DNA from 4 places in the Vagococcus martis genome. Region 2 is predicted to be linked to each of the others. Evidence: predicted binding sites of a transcription regulator. Region 2 holds the regulator's gene; each other region holds the start of a gene.
The links. The regulator CtsR, encoded in region 2, represses protease genes until heat stress. The targets are predictions, from matches to a motif close to TTGGTCAAAAAAGGTCAAANA.

Region 1 (5,408 bases), 840 kb from region 2:
TACCAAAATCAAATGATGAAATTTATGATTTAGCAAAAGCTTTTAATGATATGATTGAACGTATGGAACGATTTATTACGCAACAACAACAATTTGTTGAAGATGTGTCACATGAGTTAAGAACGCCTGTAGCTGTGATTGAAGGCCATCTGAATCTGTTGAATCGTTGGGGGAAAGATGACCCTGAAGTATTGGAAGAGTCTTTGAGTGCCTCACTACAAGAAATCACTCGTATGAAAAGTTTGGTACAAGAGATGCTTGATTTATCAAGAGCTGAGCAATCTGAGTTTCATTATAAAAATGAAACGTGCTTAGCAAAAGAAACAATCCAAACAACTGTAAGCAATTTTCAAATGCTTTACCCTGAATTTGTTTTTAATTTAGATGACGATGATTTAGATAATTCGGTTGAAATTAAGATGTATCGTAATCACTTTGAACAAATACTGATTATTTTATTAGATAATGCAGTGAAATATTCACGAGATAGAAAAGAAGTGATTATTTCAGCATCAAAATCTTATCAATATGTTGACTTAATGATTCAAGATTTTGGTGAGGGGATTTCTGAAGAGGAAATCGAAAAAGTGTTTAACCGCTTTTACCGAGTGGATAAAGCAAGAGCAAGACACACGGGTGGTAATGGCTTAGGTTTATCTATAGCTCAACAGCTTATTGAAAATTACAATGGGACAATTAATGTGAAAAGTCACGTCAATTTAGGTACGGCATTTTATTTATCTATTCCATATGTAGTCAAACAAAAAAATCCACAAATACCAACTGTTACAGAATAAAAAAGTATCTATCGAGATCTGCTATTAAAAGCGAGATTAAGATAGATACTTTTTATTTTAATTATCGTAATAAAGAAAGAAAATCGTCATTGGATATTTTTTGATCAAAATCAAAATCATCAACAATTAAAGTTGGAACAAAGTGCACATCGGCGTTTGCAGCTTCTTCTACAATATCTTGTAGCATTTTTTGATTATCTTGTTTGATTAACCCAAGTGTTTCCTCAGCAAATTCTCGTACTTCTTCTTGTGTGCTGAGAGATCCCCATTGACTTTGTGAATTATAGATATCTGTGATAACTTTAATTGCTTGTTCATTTGCTGGCACGTACTCATGCATCACATTGCCTAATGATAAACTAGCAGAATCTTTATTAAAAAGTTTAATCACGTAATGCAGATTTTCGCTGTTCACTTCTTTTGAGATTAAATCTAATTTTTCATCCCACCATTGTTTACAAAACGGGCAACGTAGATTAACAAATTCAAACAATAAATTTGGTGCATCAGCTTTACCAATTTTGATTCCAACAGAGCTAGTTACTTTTGTTGGATCGATTTTTTTTGTACCCATTGACTCATCTCCTTATTTTAAGGCAGCACTGTTAACCATTACTTCATCAATTAAGCCGTATTTTTTTGCTTCCTCAGCTGACATAAAGTTATCACGATCAGTATCTTGTTCGATGATGTCTAGTGGTTGACCTGTGTTTTCAGCTAAGATTTTATTTAATCTCTCACGCGTATTTAAAATATGGCGTGCTGCAATTTCGATTTCTGTCGCTTGCCCTTGAGCTCCTCCCAGAGGTTGATGAATCATGATTTCTGCGTTTGGTAATGCAAATCGTTTCCCTTTTGTTCCAGATGACAGTAGAAAACTTCCCATTGAGGCTGCCATACCTAAAACAATGGTCTGGATATCAGATTTGACAAAGTTCATTGTGTCGTAAATTGCAAGGCCAGCAGAGACACTTCCTCCAGGTGAGTTAATGTAGAGGTAAATATCTTTTTCTGGATCTTGGGCATCTAAAAATAATAATTGTGCAATAACACTATTTGCAACGTTATCATCAATAGGTCCGCTTAACATAATAATACGATCTTTTAGTAAACGAGAATAAATGTCATAAGCACGTTCACCTCTAGCAGATTGTTCGATAACTGTTGGTATTAAATTCATATAAATTCCTCCTAATAGTAACGCTACTAGACATATTTTAACATACTCTTTTTAATCTACCTAGAATTTAGCGTAAAAAAGGTCAATAAAGGTCAAAAAATTAAAAAGTAAAGAAAAAGGACATTCGTCCCCTAAATATTATGCTAAAATATGATATACTTTTCTTAAAAGAAAGTAACACGCCCTAAGGGAATCGAACCCCCGTCTCAAGAACCGGAATCTTGCGTGATATCCACTACACTAAGGGCGCATCTACTTGTATTAGTTTACCAAAAATATCTTAAATAGCAAGATGAAAAGGAGGAAAAGGTTATGAAGTTTACCCAAAATTTTCGACAAGGTCAAGCTCAGGTTCAAACCCAAAAATTATCTATGACCCAACAACTTCAACAATCTATTAAGATGTTACAGTTTGGTACTGATGACCTCCTGTCTTTCTTAAATGATAAAATGTTAGAAAATCCGCTAATTGATGTATCCGTTTCCGATATGGATACTCAGTATTTAGAAAGCAGTCACTATAATAGGTCGCAAGACAACGATAAAACAGATTGGATAAATCAAATACCAGAAAACGAGCAATCGCTATTTCATTATTTGATTGAGCAAATTCATCTTAATTATCGAGATACCCAACTTAGAAAAATAAGTTTATTTCTAATTGAGTTCATAGATACGAATGGTTATTTGACAATTTCTATAGAAGAAGCGATGGCTATAAATCATGTCAGTTATATTGAAGTGTTAGATGCTTTGACGTTAATACAGATGTTAGAACCTGCAGGAGTTGGAGCGAGAAATTTACAAGAGTGTTTAATGCTGCAAACAGAGCGAGATGATGAAGCACCTAATCAAGCTTACCTAGTATTAGAAGAATATTTTGATGATTTAGCAAATAGAAAATGGCAACGAATTGAAAAAAAATTAGGCCTATCATTAAAAGAAATACAAGAAATATTTGATTATATTCAAAAGTTGCATCCAAATCCCGGAGCAATATTTAGTAATGATGAGAACAGTTTGATTTATCCAGATTTAGTTGTAAAAGTAGATAAAGAAACAGATACTATTACTATTTCATCTACTAAAGTAGGACAGCCAGAAGTCAACTTTCAATCAAAATACTTTGAACGAATGTTGCGACAAGGTGGCACAGAGGTAGAAAAATATTTAAATGAAAAAAAAGCAGAATACGACTGGCTAAAAAAATCTCTTGAACAACGAGGAGATACTATATTAAGAGTTGGCAAAGAAATTGTTAAAAGACAATCTAACTTTTTTCTAAAAGATAGTCATCCACTGACACCGATGAAGCTAAAAGAGATCGCAAACGACCTATCACTTCATGAGTCAACGATTAGTCGAGCTGTAAATGGAAAATATTTAACGACAGAATTTGGCATATTTGAGTTAAGAAGTTTTTTTACGACAGGATTAGAGCAAAAAAATTCTTCTGATGTGATCGCAACTAGTGACATAAAAGAAACAATAAAAGAGTTAATAGAGGATGAAAACAAAGCAAAACCACTTTCAGATCAAAAATTAGTAGACCTGTTGAAAGAAAAAAACATTGATATTTCCAGACGTACAATAGCCAAGTATCGTGAAGAATTAGGAATACAATCATCAACAAAGAGAAAAAGATTTGATTATTAAACAAAAACTTGAGTGTCAGACTTGTATTATTTAGTCAGACTTGTTATTATAAGCATGTAAGGGTTGGACGAAATCATTAGTTATTTTGCATCAACCCTATCAAAATACAACATGTGGGTCAGAAAAAGTCTATCATGGACTAAATTTGTCCCTGTACTTAAGGAGTATAATCTATGAGCGATGATTTTGATATTATTGAACAGATTGCTCCTGACATGATTCAAGTGATTGAACAACGGTTTCGTATTTTGCGAAATATATATTGGAATCAGCCAGTTGGACGCAGAAAATTATCTGAAAAGGTAAATTTAACTGAGCGGATACTTCGAAGTGAAACAGAGGTATTAAAACAACTTAGTTTAATCGAAGTCTCTAAAATTGGAATGTCGCTTACTGAAAAAGGATTAAGTCTTTATAGTGATTTAGAAATAGTCATGGCAGAGCAGACGGGCAATCGTGTCCTTGAGAAAAAACTTGCTAGTAAACTTAATATTGAAAGGTGTTTAATTACTCCTGGCGATAGTGATGTTGAAAGTAAGGTGTTAGAGAAATTTGGAGATTTAACTTCTGATATTCTTGCAACACGTTTACCTGATGGTGAAAATATTATCGCCGTCATGGGAGGCACGACAATGGCTACAGTAAGTAAATGCATGTACCGACTAGAAACACCTAAAAGACATAATATATTTGTCCCTGCAAGAGGTGGGATTGGTGAAACCATTCAAACTCAAGCAAATTCAATAAGTGCAACCATGGCAGAACAAACAGGTGGCGAGTTTAAAGTGTTATATGTACCAGAACAAGTTAGTTCTGAAACGTATGAGTTACTCCTTCATGAGCCGACTGTTCAACGCGTATTAGAGTTGATATCTAAGTCAAACGTTGTGATTCACAGTATTGGACGTGCACTTCATATGGCAAAACGTCGTAACATGAGTGCAAGTGATTTAGCAATGCTTTCTAATAAGGGTGCTGTTGCTGAATCGTTCGGTTACTTCTTTAATAAAGACGGAGAGGTCGTCTATAAAATACCTCGAATCGGTCTTCAAATGAAAGACCTTCAAGAAATACCGTATGTTATTGCTGTTGCTGGCGGTAAAACAAAAGCCAAAGCAATTGAAGCATACATCAAAAATGCTCCTAAACAGACGTGGTTAATCACAGATGAAGGAGCGGCAAAACAGATTTTAAAAGAGGAAACTCTTTAAAATAAATAAATTTTTTCGATTTTCTAAAGGAGGAAATCTCACATGACAGTTAAAGTAGGTATTAATGGTTTTGGACGTATTGGACGCTTAGCATTCCGTCGTATCCAAGAAGTTGAAGGATTAGAAGTTGTAGCAATCAATGACTTAACAGATGCACAAATGTTAGCTCATTTATTAAAATATGACACAACTCAAGGACGTTTCAATGGTGACGTTGAAGTTCATGACGGATTTTTCAAAGTAAACGGAAAAGAAGTTAAAGTAACTGCTAACGCTAACCCAGCTGAATTACCATGGGGCGAATTAGGCGTAGACATCGTTTTAGAATGTACTGGATTCTTTACATCTAAAGAAAAAGCAGAATTACATTTACAAGCTGGTGCTAAACGTGTTGTTATCTCTGCTCCTGGTGGAAATGACGTTCCAACAATCGTTTATAACACTAACCATGAAATTTTAACTGGTAAAGAAACAGTTATTTCTGGCGCTTCATGTACAACAAACTGTCTTGCTCCAATGGCAGATGCTTTAAACAAAAACTTTGGTATTGTTGAAGGATTAATG
Region 2 (5,408 bases):
GTATGGACGGGATAAACGCTGAAAGCATCTAAGCGTGAAGCCCCCCTCAAGATGAGATTTCCCATTCCTTTAAGGAAGTAAGACCCCTGAAAGATGATCAGGTAGATAGGCTAGGAGTGGAAGTACAGTGATGTATGGAGCGGACTAGTACTAATCGGTCGAGGACTTAACCAAAATAAGCGGTGGACAATTATGATGATAGATAACTTTAACATTCAGTTTTGAGTGAGCAATTACTCAATAATATATAAGTGCGGTGACGATGGCAAGAAGGATACACCTGTAACCATGCCGAACACAGAAGTTAAGCTTCTTAGCGCCGAGGGTAGTGAAGGGTTTCCCTTTGTGAGAGTAGGACGTTGCCGTACTTATATTAATTATTATCCGGCATAGCTCAGTTGGTAGTAGCGCATGACTGTTAATCATGATGTCGTAGGTTCGAGTCCTACTGCCGGAGTTCTTTTATAGTAAGGTTGAAAACTCAGGAGAGTTGTCCGAGTTGGCCGAAGGAGCATGATTGGAAATCATGTAGGCGGTAATAACTGTCTCAAGGGTTCGAATCCCTTACTCTCCGTATCTAAAAAAATTATTATATTGGCCCGTTGGTCAAGCGGTTAAGACACCGCCCTTTCACGGCGGTAACACGGGTTCGAGTCCCGTACGGGTCATAACAATTAATGAAATAAAACCATAATAGGTTCCGTGGTGTAGGGGTTAACATGCCTGCCTGTCACGCAGGAGATCGCGGGTTCGATTCCCGTCGGGACCGTTATTGGCGCAGTAGCTCAGTTGGTAGAGCAACGGATTGAAGCTCCGTGTGTCGGCAGTTCGATTCTGTCTTGCGCCATTTGGAGGGGTAGCGAAGTGGCTAAACGCGGCGGACTGTAAATCCGCTCCTTCGGGTTCGGCAGTTCGAATCTGCCCCCCTCCATATTTAAAGGGGTATAGTTTAGCGGTAGAACTACGGTCTCCAAAACCGTCAGCGTGGGTTCGATTCCTACTACCCCTGTTATAATTATGGCGACTGTGGCGAAGTGGTTAACGCACCGGATTGTGGCTCCGGCATTCGTGGGTTCGATTCCCATCAGTCGCCTTTTTATTATTGGGCTATAGCCAAGCGGTAAGGCAACGGACTTTGACTCCGTCACTCGTTGGTTCGAATCCAGCTAGCCCAGTTTGTTTAAAGGCGGTATAGCCAAGTGGTAAGGCAGAGGTCTGCAAAACCTTTATCATCGGTTCAAATCCGGTTACCGCCTCTTGTTTTGCCGGCGTGGCGGAATTGGCAGACGCGCTGGACTCAAAATCCAGTGCCCTCACGGGCGTGCCGGTTCGACCCCGGCCGCCGGTATATCGGTTGATACAGTTGACACCATCGTATTTTGTGATGGTGTATTTTTAATAGGTTACAAAATAGGGGCTGTACACTAAATCGTGTTGATAGATTAAATTCTATCAATGCGATTTTTTGTTTTAGGCATAGAAAAAGGGGCATTCTTAGATGATTCTCTTATTTTTAATGAGGATTGGTTGTCTCGCGAAGCGAGAAACAACCGCTCAGTTAACATGATTACAGGAAGATTAGTGAATAAGGATAAGCAATGCAAGAAATGTGGATTTTATCAATTCGTTAAAAATGGAACGTATCAAACCATTAGTCAATTGCCTGAAGTTGAACGTCGCCCAACTTATCTGAAACTTCACAGAGCACGTTACCTTTGTAGAAACTGTGGATCAACTTTCAGTGCTTCTACTTCTCTAGTAGATGACTATTCTCAAATTTCTAAACAGCTTAAATACCAAATTGCTTTTGACTTAGCTGGAATGAGCTTTATTTGTGCTGATGCGACATCTAAAAAAATAATCGATATCTTACCTGATAAAGGATTACATAAGTTGGTTTCTTACTTTATGAAGTATTCCAGAAAATCACGTTTAAAAGTAAGATTTTTGGTCATGGACATGAATGCAAGTTACGGTCAACTATTAAAAACAGTCTTTCCAAACGCCATAATCAAGAGGAAGGAAAGCGGTATCGAAGATTAAAGCGTTATTGGAAACTCCTTTTATTGGTAAATTCTCCCAAGGAATTATGAATGCCTTTAAATACTACTATTCAAATGGTTTCTTAGAAGGCATTAACAATAAAATTAAAGTGATTAAACGTGTGGCCTATGGCTATCGAAACTTTCTACTATTCAAACGACGTATCTTTTTGATTCAAAATCAAGTTTTTCAGGTTAAATAAAAAAGCGAGAGAATTTCTTCCCTCACTTCAATTAATTCTATTTTATTTTTGATACTTTTTCATCAATATTATTGTCCATCAACACGATTTGATATAGAGTCGATTTTTTTAGTTGTCTAGCTTAATTTTAAAATTGGTGAATAATAGAATTTATATAAATCGTATTATTATAAATATCGATAAATTTTTAGTATAATAAAGGTCAATATAAGTCAATTGGATAGTAAGGGGTGGTAATCTAATGGAGAATAAAAACATGTCAGATATTATAGAAGAACATCTAAAAGAATTGTTGGCCAATGAAGATATTATAGAAATTAAACGAGCGGAACTTGCTAATCAGTTTAATTGCGTCCCTTCGCAAATCAATTACGTGATAAATACGAGATTCACGATTCCAAAAGGATATAGAGTAGAAAGTAAGCGTGGCGGTGGTGGTTATATTCGAATTGTTAAGGTGAAATTAATTCAATATAAAACTAAATTGTGTGAAGAAATACCTGAGATGATTAGTAATGGTTTGACAGAAAGTGAGGCATTTGCTATTTTAAATGAACTACATGATAATGATATTATTACGTTACGTGAAAGGCATTTGTTGCAAGCAGCCTTTAAATTAAATGGGATTAGCCGTTCTTCTGAAGAAAGACTGTTAAGATCTAATATGATGATTGCTATTATAGAGCGTTTAACATATAAAGAAAGAGAGGAACTTAGATGAGCGAATTATTTACGAAACGTGCAAATGATGTTCTGGAATTGGCACAAGAAAGTGCTAGATATTTTAAGCATGATACTGTGGGAACAGAGGATCTCTTATTAGGATTAGTTAAAGAGCCAAGAGGAGTTGGGGGTAAAGCAATTAGAAAATTAAATATAGATGAAGAAGTTATATTTGAGGAGATTGAGCAGGTTGTTCAATATGGTAGCTATAAAACGAAAAAAGGTCAGCTTTTACCATATTCACCTAGGGCAAAGGATGTGTTAGCTTTTGCTGGAGAAGAGGCAAAACGACTAGGAGCACCCAGTATTGGTACTGAGCACATTTTACTTGCTTTAATTAGAGAAGATACCTTGCTATCAGCACGTATTCTACAGAACTTTACGGTAGATTTAAAAAAATTACGCAAAGATATTTTAAAAAGAGTTGGTATTAATGAAAATAGTAAGAATGGAAAATCTCGAAAATCAGCAAAATCACTAACAAATGAAGGAACACCAACGCTGGAATCACTCGCTAGAGATTTAACTCAAAGTGCTAGAGAAAAACGATTGGATCCGTTAGTTGGCCGAGATACCGAAGTGGAAAGACTGATCCAAATATTGAGTCGTCGTACCAAAAATAACCCGGTTTTAGTTGGAGACCCAGGTGTAGGTAAAACGGCAATTGCTGAAGGATTAGCACAACGCATTGTTGCGGCAAATGTTCCAAAAGATATGCGAAATAAACGAGTGATGATGCTTGATATGGGAGCAGTAGTTGCAGGAACAAAATATCGTGGTGAATTTGAAGATCGTATGAAAAAATTAGTGGATGAAATTTATCATGACGGCGAAGTTATTTTGTTTATTGATGAATTACATACATTGATTGGCGCTGGTGGAGCGGAAGGTGCGATTGATGCGTCTAATATTTTAAAACCAGCTCTTGCTCGTGGTGAATTACAAACAATAGGGGCTACAACATTAGATGAATATCAAAAATATATTGAAAAAGATCCTGCATTAGAAAGACGTTTTGCTAAAATTTTAGTGGATGAACCAAATGAAGAAGAAACAATTGATATTTTATCAGGGTTAAAAGCACAATATGAAGAGCATCATCAAGTAGCGATTACAGAAGAAGCTATTGAAGCAGCTGTAAAACTATCTATTCGTTACATAAATGACCGTCAACTTCCTGATAAAGCTATTGATTTAATAGATGAAGCAGCTGCTAAAGTGCGTTTGAATCAGGCGGAAAAACCATCTCCAATAGTGAAACAGCAACAGGTATTAGCTGATATTTATAAGCAAAAAGAAGAAGCAATTATCTCACAAAATTTTGCCGAAGTGGTTGAAATTCGAGAGATAGAAAAGAAAGCCTTAAAAAAATTAGCAAAATTAGTTGAAAAACAAGAAAAAGAATCAGCCGGTTATATACAAAAAGTGACCGAAGAAGATATCGAATCTGTCATTTCTCAATGGACTGGTATTCCTTTAACACAGTTAGAGAAAAAAGAGAGTGAACGATTACTTGATTTGGAAAAGGTCATGCATGAACGTGTTGTCGGTCAAGAAGAGGCTGTAGAATCTGTCTCACGTGCCATTCGACGTGCGAGAAGTGGATTGAAGAGTCCTAATCGTCCAATTGGGTCATTTATGTTTTTAGGGCCAACAGGTGTTGGGAAAACAGAACTAGCTAAAACAATTGCTGAAGTGATGTTTGGTTCAGAAGATGCCCTGATTCGAGTGGATATGTCTGAGTTTATGGAAAAACATAGTACAAGCCGTTTAGTCGGCTCACCCCCAGGATATGTTGGTTATGATGAAGGTGGTCAATTGACTGAGCGAATTCGTCAAAAACCATATTCTGTTGTGCTACTTGATGAGGTGGAAAAAGCCCATCCTGATGTGTTTAATGTGTTGTTACAAGTATTAGATGATGGGCATTTAACTGATGCCAAAGGTCGTAAAGTAGATTTTAAAAATACGATTATTATCATGACATCAAATATCGGTGCTACTTCTTTACGAGATGAAAAGACTGTTGGATTTGGTGTAGCAGATGAAACCAAAGATTATAAAGCGATGAAATCTCGTATATTAGAAGAATTGAAAAAATCATTTAGACCTGAGTTCTTAAATCGTGTAGATGAAGTGGTTGTGTTCCATTCACTAAATAAAGAACAACTACATGATATCGTGAAGATCATGTCTAAAGATGTGGTTGAGAGATTAAAAGAACAAGATATTACATTAAAATTAACTCCAGCAGCTATTGATGTTATCAGTAGTGAAGGGTTTGATCCGGAATACGGAGCTCGTCCAATTCGTCGTGCTTTGCAAAAAGAAGTCGAAGATAGACTTAGTGAATTACTCTTGTCTGGTGAGCTTCAAACAGGAGATATAGTGACTCTTGGCGCATCAAAAGGGAAAATTAATACAAAAGTAAAAAAGATAG
Region 3 (5,408 bases), 790 kb from region 2:
CTAATTCTGCCATTTTCTTAGAATCAAGACGACTCATTAAACTACGTGTACGTAAGATACTTGTTGCACTCATAGAAAATTCATCTAAACCTAATCCAACTAATAATGGTACAGCTGTTTGATCTCCAGCCATCTCACCACACATACCAGCCCATTTACCTTCAGCATGAGCTGAATCAATAACGTTTTTGATTAAACGTAAAATTGCAGGGTTATATGGTTGATATAAGTAAGACACGCGTTCGTTCATACGGTCTGCAGCCATTGTGTATTGAATCAAGTCATTTGTTCCAATACTGAAGAAGTCAACTTCTTTAGCGAAGCGATCAGCAATAACTGCTGCTGCTGGAATTTCAATCATGATACCAACTTGGATATCTTCCGAAACTTCAACACCTTCAGCAATTAATTTAGCTTTTTCTTCTTCAAGCAACGCTTTAGCTTCTCTAAATTCAGCTAATGTTGCGATCATTGGGAACATAATACGTAAGTTTCCATATACAGAAGCACGTAGCAATGCACGTAATTGTGTACGGAACATTTGATCTTCAGCTAAACAAATACGGATAGCACGGTATCCTAGGAATGGGTTCATCTCTTCAGGGAATTTCAAATAAGGTAGTTCTTTATCCCCACCAATATCCATCGTACGAACCACAACTGGTTTACCATTCATGCCTTCCAAGACAGCTTTATATGCTTCGAACTGTTCATCTTCAGTTGGAAAATCTGGTGAATCCATGTATAAGAACTCAGTACGGTATAAACCAACTGCTTCCCCGCCATGACTCAAGACACCATCTAAATCTTTAGGTGTTCCGATGTTTCCAGCTAATTCTAAATGTTTGCCATCAGCTGTCACTGTTTTAGCATGTTTTAATTTGTCCCATTCAGCTTTCAATTCATTGAATGCTTTTTCTTTTGCTTTAAAATCAGCAACCTGTGCTTCAGTTGGGTTAACGATAACGTCTCCTTCACTTCCGTCAACAGCTAAAACGTCACCTTCTACAACATGCTCAGTAATTTCTTTTGTTCCAACAACCGCTGGGATTTCTAAAGAACGAGCCATGATAGCAGAGTGAGATGTACGTCCACCAATATTAGTTACAAAAGCACGAACAAAATTACGATCTAATTGTGCTGTATCACTTGGAGTTAAATCTTCAGCAACAATAATGACTTCTTCGTCAATCATTGTTAAATCAGGTAATTTAACACCTAACAAATGACTCATAACACGTTTTGTTACGTCACGAATATCAGCAGCTCTTTCTTGCATGTAAGGGTTATCTTCCATAGCCTCAAACATTCCAATAAACATGTCTGTAACTTCTTTTAATGCTGATTCAGCATTAACTTTGTTATCTTTGATATTTCCTTCAATTGCACTGATTAATTCAGGGTCAGATAAAACCATTAAGTGAGCATCAAAAACTTGTGCTTCTTCTTCACCTAAAGTTTTCACCGCTTTGTCTCTGATTGCTTGCAAATCTTTAGTTGATTGACTAAGAGCATCTGAAAGACGTGCTGCTTCGGCTTCAACGTTTTCAACTGAACGTTTTTCAAATGATAAATCCGGCTCAACTAAAAGATATGCTTTAGCAACTGCGATACCATCACTAACTGCAATACCTTTCAATTGTTTAGTCATTATTCAGATAGCCCTTCTTTTTTCATTGTTTCTTCGATAGCTGCGATTGCGTCTGCTTCGTCAGCACCTTCAGCTGTAATTGTAACATCAGCACCTTGGCCAACACCTAAAGACATGACACCCATGATTGATTTTAAGTTTACAGATTTACCTTTATATTCTAAGTTAACATCTGAACTAAATTTGCTAGCTGTTTGCACCAATAAAGTTGCTGGTCTAGCGTGAATACCTGTATCTGCTACTACGTGAAATTCTTTTTTTTCCATAATTATCTTCTCCTTTGTCATGTGAAAAATTTTTATGATGGATTATTTATTTAAACAAAAATTGTCCTAAAAAAATAACCCTTTCAATGATAAAGAATACCATGTTTTTCTATTACTTACAACTTTTTTCCCATGTTCTCTATAGAACTTTAAAAAGCTTTTATAAACTTTTCATCTCCATTTCAGAAAATAATTCGAATTTAATTCATAATTATTTTGATATATTCCATTTTTTGTGTACTAAATCGCAATTTCAAACTTTATGTTAAAAAAACGTTTTTTGTTACAAGTGATTTTCAACGAATGTTACGACTTTTCAATCAATAAAAAGAGCATAATTTTTGCTTCTTATATTCAAAAATTATATAATAATCATAAGGTCAAAACAGGTCAAACTGTTTTGGTAAATCATTTGATTAGAGGAGGATTTGCCTATGATATGTAAAAACTGTAAAAAGAATGATGCGACAATTCACTTACACGCATCAGTTAATGGAGAGAAACAACAAATAGATTTATGCCAACAATGTTATCGTGACTTAAAATCTCAAGAAGATCAAATGAATCGAGAAAAATTTGCTCAAGATCCTTATGGTTTTGGTCAATTAAATGATTTTTTCAAACAGTTAGCCCAACAATCAATGAAACAACCACAACAACCAACTATGCAAGCTCAACAAGGTGGTGGTGGAAATTCTTCTATCCTTGTAGAATACGGGGAAAACCTAACACAACTTGCTCGTGATGGAAAAATTGATCCGGTCATCGGTCGAGATGCTGAAATAAAACGTGTAATCGAAATATTAAATAGACGAACTAAAAACAATCCAGTACTTATTGGTGAACCTGGTGTTGGTAAAACAGCCGTAGTTGAAGGTCTCGCTTTAAGTATTGTGACTGGAGACGTCCCGCAAAAATTAGAGAATAAAGAAGTCATTCGTCTTGATGTTGTGTCACTTGTTCAAGGAACAGGTGTTAGAGGCCAGTTTGAAGAACGTATGAAACAACTGATTACTGAACTAAAAGAACAAAAGAATGTCATTTTATTTATTGATGAAATCCATGAAATTGTTGGAGCAGGATCAGTCAACGATGGCTCCATGGATGCTGGTAATATCTTAAAACCAGCCTTAGCTCGTGGTGAATTACAATTAGTTGGAGCAACAACATTTAATGAATATCGTATCATCGAAAAAGATGCAGCACTTGAACGACGTTTACAACCTGTAAAAGTTGATGAACCTACCATTGAAGAAACCATTCATATATTAAAAGGTATTCAAGAAAAATATGAAAACTACCATCATGTAAAATATACAGATGAAGCCATCGAGGGGGCTGTACACTTATCTAGTCGTTTTATACAAGACAGACATTTACCTGATAAAGCGATCGACTTACTAGATGAAACAGGTTCTAAGAAAAATTTAACCATTCCTTCTATTGATCCAAAAGTTCTAAATTCTAGAATTGCACGAGCTGAAGCTAACAAACAAATTGCTTCAGAAGAAGAGGATTTTGAAAAAGCGGCTTATTACCGTGATCAAATCAAAAAATTGGAAGACTTGAAAATTCATCAAGTATCTGAAGACAGTATGCCTACTGTCACAATAAACGATATGGAAGAAACCGTGGAAATCATGACAGGAATTCCGGTTGGTAAATTAAAAGAAACAGAGCAACAACAAATGAAACATTTAGCAAGTGATTTGAAAAAACATGTCATTGGACAAGATGATGCCATTGATAAAGTATCACGTGCTATTAGACGAAATCGAATTGGTTTAGGAAATAAAAATCGTCCGATTGGTTCATTTCTTTTTGTTGGACCGACTGGTGTTGGTAAAACTGAGCTAGCAAAACAACTAGCGACAGAGTTGTTTGGGCATGAATCTAACATGGTTCGTTTTGATATGAGTGAATACATGGAAAAACATAGTGTGTCTAAATTAATTGGTTCGCCACCTGGTTATGTTGGTTACAATGAAGCAGGGCAATTAACTGAAAGAGTGAGAAGAAATCCCTATAGTTTAATTCTATTAGATGAAGTCGAAAAAGCCCACCCAGATGTTTTACATCTATTCCTTCAAATCCTTGAAGATGGACGACTTACAGATGCGAAAGGTAGAACTGTTAGTTTTAAAGATACTTTGATAATCATGACAAGCAATGCTGGAACTCAAAATGTTGAAGCAAGTGTTGGATTTGGTGCTATCAAAGAAGGGACGACTCAATCAGTTCTAAACCAGTTAACTCATTACTTTAAACCAGAATTTCTAAATCGATTTGATGGAATTATCGAATTTAAGCCATTGAGTAAAGAAAATCTGTTGTCTATTGTGTCATTAATGCTTGATGAAATAAACATAAAATTACAAGAACAAGGTATTCATATTAATACGACTGAAGAAACAAAAGAGAAATTAGTTGAACTTGGTTATGATGCAAGTATGGGTGCAAGACCTCTTAGACGTACGATTCAAGAATATATTGAAGATGGTATTGCTGATTGTTATTTAGATAACCCTTCTGCAAAAGTATTATCTGCCAACTTAGTTGATGATAAAATTACCATAACTGAAAAAATCAATAGCTAGTTTTTTAGGAGAAAATTCTTCCTATATATAGGAGGGTTTTCTCCTTAATTTTTCACCATTGTGGTATAATTGATTTATAAAGAACAGTACAACTAAAACGAGGTGAGAATAATGAAGTTGATTGACGTTACAAACAGCTATGCTACTTTGGTTTCTAAACAACTAGAAAACACAGATGCCCGGTTTGTCAGTGTCTATTCATTAGGTAAAACATTAGTGATTCACAGTACAGCGGATACACACATTGATGTTGTTTTAGTCAACAAAACTCGAGATATTAAAGATTTAGAGTTAAAAGCTGTTTTAGAGGAACTCCTTCACACTACAGTTGATAATCCTGAGTTAGAAATCATTCGTGCTCATGGTGTCATTGAAGTAGAAATTCCTGTTAAACAGAAAAAAACTAAACAAATAAGTTAAATAAAACCATTCCTATGCTTTAATTGTCGTTTGCACAGGAATGGTTTTATTTTTTTTTATTCTACTTTAAGTGTTTGACCATTAATGATAACAGAGTCAATATCACTTAATTCAGTGTAATCATACATCAAGGATACTTGGCTTTGACCATTTTCAGTGTAGATATTGCCCCCTCCATCTTTGGTTAAATCAATTATCTCCCCATCTTTTTTAACTAGTTTTACATCTAAAATCAACTCTTCCATTTTTTCTGGAGAAGAATCTTTTACATCAAAACTTAAAGATAAACCTGATAGATTTATATTAGATAATGCTAAGTTTTCTTTTTTAAGTGTGATATCTTTTAATGCTTTTCTTTCTATTTCTTTTGGTTCTTTCAATTTTATTGCCCAATTACCAGAAACAACTGTTTGAGTTTTTGCAGATTCTACTTTTAAATCATAATTTTGTAACTCTGATTCTTTGATATCAAAA
Region 4 (5,408 bases), 1.0 Mb from region 2:
TTATCCATGACTTGACTTTGCTCGTCATACGTTCTCACTGTCATTTCTAACCCCTTAAAACTTTGTTCAAACTGTTTAAATGAATTCATAATATCTTGGCAGCCAGATAACACAATCACCATGACACTAAGTAAGCCTGCGACCATTAACTGTTTCTTCTTTTTCATCTCGTTCCTCCTAAAACTAAAAAAAGCAAAGACACCTTAGCATCTTTGCTTTATATTATACTACTCTTCTGTTTTTAATGCAGTAAATGTTAGTTTACCATCAACGATTTCAATCATCACATCTGTTTTTGGTCCAACTTTTCCTGCCACGATTTCTTTAGCTAAAGGTGTTTCTACTTCTTTCGTTAAGAAACGTTTAATTGGACGAGCACCATAGATTGGATCATATGCTTGTTCGGCAATCCAAGTTTTCGCTTCATCAGAGATTGTTAATTGAATATCTTGATGAGCTAAACGTCTTGTTAAGCTTTCAGTCATTTTAACAATAATGTCTTTAACATTGTCTAGACTAAGTGGACTAAACAAGATAGTATCATCAATACGGTTTAAGAATTCTGGTTTGAAGTGTCCACGTAACATTTCAAGAACGCCTTCTTTAGCACTTTCTGATACGTTTCCTTCTTCATCTACGCCATCAAGCAATAATTGTGACCCAATATTACTTGTCATGATTAACACAGTGTTTTTAAAGTCAACCACACGACCTTTAGAGTCAGTCAAACGGCCATCATCCAATACTTGAAGTAAAATGTTAAACACATCTGGATGAGCTTTTTCAATTTCATCAAGTAAAACAATAGTGTATGGACTTCTTCTTACTGCCTCTGTTAATTGGCCGCCTTCTTCGTAACCAACATAGCCAGGAGGAGCTCCGACTAAACGAGACACGCTATGTTTTTCCATGTACTCACTCATATCCAAACGCACCATATGGTCTTCAGAATCAAACAAGTTTTCAGCTAATGATTTAGCTAATTCTGTTTTACCCACACCAGTAGGTCCTAAGAATAGGAATGAGCCAAGTGGACGATTAGGATCTTGTAATCCAGCACGAGAACGAATCACTGCGTCAGATACCGCATCAACGGCTTCATCTTGACCAATCACACGTTTATGTAGTGTTTCATTTAAGCGTAAGATTTTTTCTCTTTCGCCTTCTTCAAGTCGTTTCACTGGAATACCTGTCAAGCGACCAACTACGACGGCGATTTCTTTATCAGTAACAACTTCTTGTACCATACGGCCATCATGTTTTTCTTTTTCTTCCAAGTCTTTTAACTCTTTTTCAAGTTTTGGAATAGTACCATGACGTAACACAGCAGCTTCTTCTAAGTCATAGTTGCTTTCTGCGTTTTCAAGTTGTGTTCTAGCTTGATCTAACTCAGAACGTTTTTCGTTTACTTTGTTTAATTCTTCTTTTTCTGTTTCCCATTGCATTTTTAGTGTATTGGCTTCTTCTCTTAATTCTGCCAATTCACCTTGAAGAATATCTAAACGTTTTTTACTTGCGTCGTCATCTTCTTTTTTAAGAGCCGCTTCTTCGATTTCTAACTGCATTAAACGTCTGGTTACTTGGTCTAATTCAGTTGGCATAGAATTCATTTCCACACGAATAGTCGCACATGCTTCATCGACTAAATCAATCGCTTTATCAGGTAAGTAACGATCAGTGATGTAACGGTTAGACAATGTACTTGCTGCGACTAACGCATTATCATGAATGTTTACCCCATGATGAATTTCAAAACGTTCTTTCAATCCACGTAGAATACTAATAGTGTCTTCTACAGTTGGTTCTTTCACTAATACTTTTTGGAAACGTCTTTCTAAGGCTTTGTCGGTTTCCATGTATTCACGGTACTCATCAAGTGTTGTTGCCCCAATACAATGTAACTCACCACGAGCAAGCATAGGTTTAAGTAAGTTTCCGGCATCCATACTACCTTCTGTTTTACCCGCACCTACTATTGTATGAATTTCATCGATGAACAAAATAATTTCGCCATCGCTATTTTTGACTTCTTTTAAGACTGCTTTTAGACGCTCTTCAAATTCACCTCTGAATTTAGCCCCAGCAATCAATGATCCCATATCTAATGAGATGATGGTTTTATTTTTTAAGTTTTCAGGAACGTCTTTTTTCACGATACGTTGTGCTAATCCTTCGATGATGGCTGTTTTACCAACACCAGGTTCACCGATTAATACTGGATTATTTTTTGTTTTACGTGATAAAATACGAATCACATCACGAATTTCTTCGTCACGCCCAATGATTGGGTCTTGTTTCCCAGATTTTACTGCTTCATTAAGGTTTGTTCCGTATTTTTCTAGTGCTTCATATTGTTCTTCTTGATTTTGACTAGTCACACGTTCTCCTCCTCTCAAATCTTTAATACGTTCTGTCAATTCAGCCTCTGTGACTTTTTGAGCCATTAAGAAACGGGTTAAACTGAAATTTTTCAATTTCATTAAGGCTAAAACCACTACTTCAGTTGACAAATAGTCATCATTAAATGTTTCTCTAATTTTATCTGCTTCTTGTAATAAGTTAAATAAGTTTTGACTTAAATTTTGTCCATATTGTACATTTCCACTAACGGTTGGTAATTTATCTAATTCATTATCTACTTCTCTTTCAAATGCATCGACATCTAAACCGATACCTGCATAAAGATTTCTAGCAAAATGATTGGGTTGTAAAAATATTTTCCATAAGTGGACGATATCAATCTCTTGATTTTTTCGAGTGATTGCAACTTGTTGTGCTTCTGCGATTGCTTGTTGCAATGTCGTAGTCATTTTTTCTATATTCATATCATTACCCCCTTATTCTTAACTACAAGATATATTTTACACCATAGGTCAAAATAGGTCAAACAAAAAGACTCAATGTCAAACTGATAAGTTTATTCTAATAAATATAAGTGATTGAAACGACACTTTTTAGGTTTTTAAAACGACAGTTTCCACCAAAAGACATAAAAAAGACTCGATTATCACCGAGTCTTCAAACTATTTATGCTTTTTCTTCATTAAGTTTAACAATTTCTACGATTAAGCTAGTCGCTTTTTCCATGCTTTCAACTGCCACATATTCAAAACGTCCATGCATGTTTTCCCCACCAGCAAAAATATTTGGCGTAGGTAATCCCATGTAAGAAATCTTAGAACCGTCTGTTCCACCACGTACGGGTGCTTTATTTGGTTCAATATCTAAGTTACGCATTGCTTCATCTACTAAATCAATGATACTCATATCTTTTTCGATGACTTCGCGCATATTGTAATATTGATCAAATAAGTATAATGACACACGTTCTTGACCGAAGTTATCGTTAAATTCTTTTACGATGGATTCAATTAACTCTTTACGTGCTTCAAATTTTTCACGATCATGATCACGAATAATGTAAGTCATCGTTGCTTCATCAGGCACTCCATCTAATTGTAATAAATGGAAGAATCCTTCATAACCATCTGTTTTTTCAGGGACTTCATCTTGTGGCAATTTGTTATGTAAGTCAATGGCTACTTGTAACGCATTAATCATGGTATTTTTCGCTGTACCTGGGTGAACGTTTTTACCTTCAATTGAAATTTCGGCTTGAGCAGCACTAAATGTTTCAAATTGTAATTCACCAACTGGACCACCATCCATCGTATAAGCAAAGTCTACTGGGAATTCATCGACATTAAATTTATCTGCTCCAACACCGATTTCTTCGTCTGGACCAAACGCTACCATGATTTTACCGTGTTTAATTTCTGGATGATTCACTAAATATTCCATAGCAGTCATAATTTCAGCAATCCCTGATTTATCATCAGCACCTAAAAGAGTTGAACCATCCGTTGTAATCAATGTTTGACCTTTGTAGTTAGCTAAGTTAGGGAAATCTTTAACGGTTAATTTAAACTTGCCTTCTTTGTCTAAAGGAATATCACTTTGACCATCATAATTTTCTACAAATTGTGGGTTCACACCAACTGCGTTAAAATCAGCTGTATCCATATGCGCGATAAATCCAATGCTACGCACGTCTTTATCCGTATTGCTTGGTAAAGTGGCAATCACAAACCCATTTTCTTCGTTATGGCATACATCTGACATCCCAATCTCTTCTAATTCTTTTTTCAACTCTTTGGCAAATGCAATTTGAGTTGGTGTTGATGGTGTTGTCTTGCTTGTTGCGTCCGATCTTGTTTCTGTCTTAACATACTTGATAAATCTTGGTACTAAATTTGTATACATAATTGACACTCCCTTATATTATTTCAAATGGATTAGTATTCACGTCACTTTCGATAAACGTGACATCCCAATCATTTTGTTGTTTCCATTGATTAAATAATTCGACATAGTACTTTTTACAAACAGACTCAATATAATGTCCTGGGTCAATCACTGATAACCCTTCTTCTATCATATCATGAGCCGTATGATAATACACATCTCCGGTAATATAGACATCCGCACCTTTTTTAAGGGCGTCTTTATAAAACTTCTCACCACTACCACCACAAATAGCCACTGTTTTTACTTGTTTATCTTTTGTATCAGTCGTTAAACGAATGGCATTTAAGCCAAATGTCTTCTTCACTTTTTCGACAAAATCAAGCAAGCTCATTGAGTGCTCTAATGTGCCGATACGACCGATACCATATGTTTTTGATATATTTTCTAATGGAAAAATATCAAACATCGGCTCTTCATATGGGTGATACTCATTAATAATTGACAACACTGTTGGGTACTGTTGCGGTAAAAACATCACTTCAATTTTTTCTTCTTCAACACTGGTTAATTCATGATTGACACCAATTGCTGGATTGGTGTTTTCTAGTGGCCGGAAACGTCCAGTTCCACTAGATGAAAAACTTGTGTAATCATAGTCATGGTAAGCACCGATACCTGCTTCACCAAATGCTTCTCGTAGTGACTCTGCATGAGTTGTCGGCACATAAACTACTAACTTACGGTAAAAATATTCGTGAGTTTGACGTAAATAATCCGTTGCGTCAATACCCAACATATCGCAAAATAAATCATTCAACCCATTGTCAACAATATCCATATTTGTGTGTGCTGCGTAGACCGCAATATCATGTTTCAATAAGTCAGCATACATTTTAGTTTGAAAATCATCGACCAACAAGCGCTTCACTGGACGAAAAATCGGCGGATGTTTCGCCACGATTAAATCAATCTTTTTATCAATCGCTTCTTGCACCACATCTGGTCTAACATCTAATGTCATCATCACGCGGTTAATTGGTTTATTAAGCGTGCCAATATGTAACCCAACTGGATCATTATCTTCAGCAAGTTCTAGTGGTACGACTGATTCAAATTGTTTAATAAATTCAGCTCCTGTTATTTTCACGACAGTACCTCCT

Region 1: a site for CtsR is predicted at 2,056-2,076, ahead of clpP (ATP-dependent Clp endopeptidase proteolytic subunit ClpP). Genes of this name have one in related genera too.
Region 3: a site for CtsR is predicted at 2,294-2,314, ahead of BW731_RS02595 (ATP-dependent Clp protease ATP-binding subunit). Genes of this name have one in related genera too.
Region 4: a site for CtsR is predicted at 2,870-2,890, ahead of clpB (ATP-dependent chaperone ClpB). Genes of this name have one in related genera too.

The regions. Positions count from the first base shown of each region.
Region 1 is NZ_MVAB01000001.1:2,162,864-2,168,271, forward strand. Features, by position in the region: gene BW731_RS10550 (HAMP domain-containing sensor histidine kinase) at 1-797, shown strand, start outside; gene BW731_RS10555 (thioredoxin domain-containing protein) at 859-1,371, opposite strand; gene clpP (ATP-dependent Clp endopeptidase proteolytic subunit ClpP) at 1,384-1,977, opposite strand; tRNA gene BW731_RS10565 (tRNA-Arg) at 2,156-2,227, opposite strand; gene rpoN (RNA polymerase factor sigma-54) at 2,290-3,633, shown strand; gene BW731_RS10575 (sugar-binding transcriptional regulator) at 3,807-4,844, shown strand; gene gap (type I glyceraldehyde-3-phosphate dehydrogenase) at 4,887-5,408, shown strand, end outside.
Region 2 is NZ_MVAB01000001.1:1,319,672-1,325,079, forward strand. Features, by position in the region: rRNA gene BW731_RS06420 (23S ribosomal RNA) at 1-174, shown strand, start outside; rRNA gene rrf (5S ribosomal RNA) at 253-368, shown strand; tRNA gene BW731_RS06430 (tRNA-Asn) at 384-457, shown strand; tRNA gene BW731_RS06435 (tRNA-Ser) at 485-574, shown strand; tRNA gene BW731_RS06440 (tRNA-Glu) at 597-668, shown strand; tRNA gene BW731_RS06445 (tRNA-Asp) at 697-769, shown strand; tRNA gene BW731_RS06450 (tRNA-Phe) at 775-847, shown strand; tRNA gene BW731_RS06455 (tRNA-Tyr) at 851-931, shown strand; tRNA gene BW731_RS06460 (tRNA-Trp) at 939-1,009, shown strand; tRNA gene BW731_RS06465 (tRNA-His) at 1,021-1,093, shown strand; tRNA gene BW731_RS06470 (tRNA-Gln) at 1,104-1,175, shown strand; tRNA gene BW731_RS06475 (tRNA-Cys) at 1,186-1,256, shown strand; tRNA gene BW731_RS06480 (tRNA-Leu) at 1,265-1,348, shown strand; gene BW731_RS06485 (transposase) at 1,456-2,043, shown strand; partial or broken gene BW731_RS13070 (transposase) at 2,102-2,224, shown strand; gene BW731_RS06490 (CtsR family transcriptional regulator) at 2,487-2,966, shown strand; gene BW731_RS06495 (ATP-dependent Clp protease ATP-binding subunit) at 2,963-5,408, shown strand, end outside.
Region 3 is NZ_MVAB01000001.1:527,032-532,439, forward strand. Features, by position in the region: gene ptsP (phosphoenolpyruvate--protein phosphotransferase) at 1-1,651, opposite strand, end outside; gene BW731_RS02590 (phosphocarrier protein HPr) at 1,651-1,917, opposite strand; gene BW731_RS02595 (ATP-dependent Clp protease ATP-binding subunit) at 2,352-4,514, shown strand; gene BW731_RS02600 (DUF1827 family protein) at 4,626-4,934, shown strand; gene BW731_RS02605 (DUF4179 domain-containing protein) at 4,991-5,408, opposite strand, start outside.
Region 4 is NZ_MVAB01000001.1:2,355,465-2,360,872, reverse strand. Features, by position in the region: gene BW731_RS11445 (DUF5052 family protein) at 1-167, opposite strand, end outside; gene clpB (ATP-dependent chaperone ClpB) at 228-2,825, opposite strand; gene pepT (peptidase T) at 3,028-4,263, opposite strand; gene BW731_RS11430 (Nif3-like dinuclear metal center hexameric protein) at 4,277-5,395, opposite strand; gene BW731_RS11425 (tRNA (adenine(22)-N(1))-methyltransferase) at 5,392-5,408, opposite strand, start outside.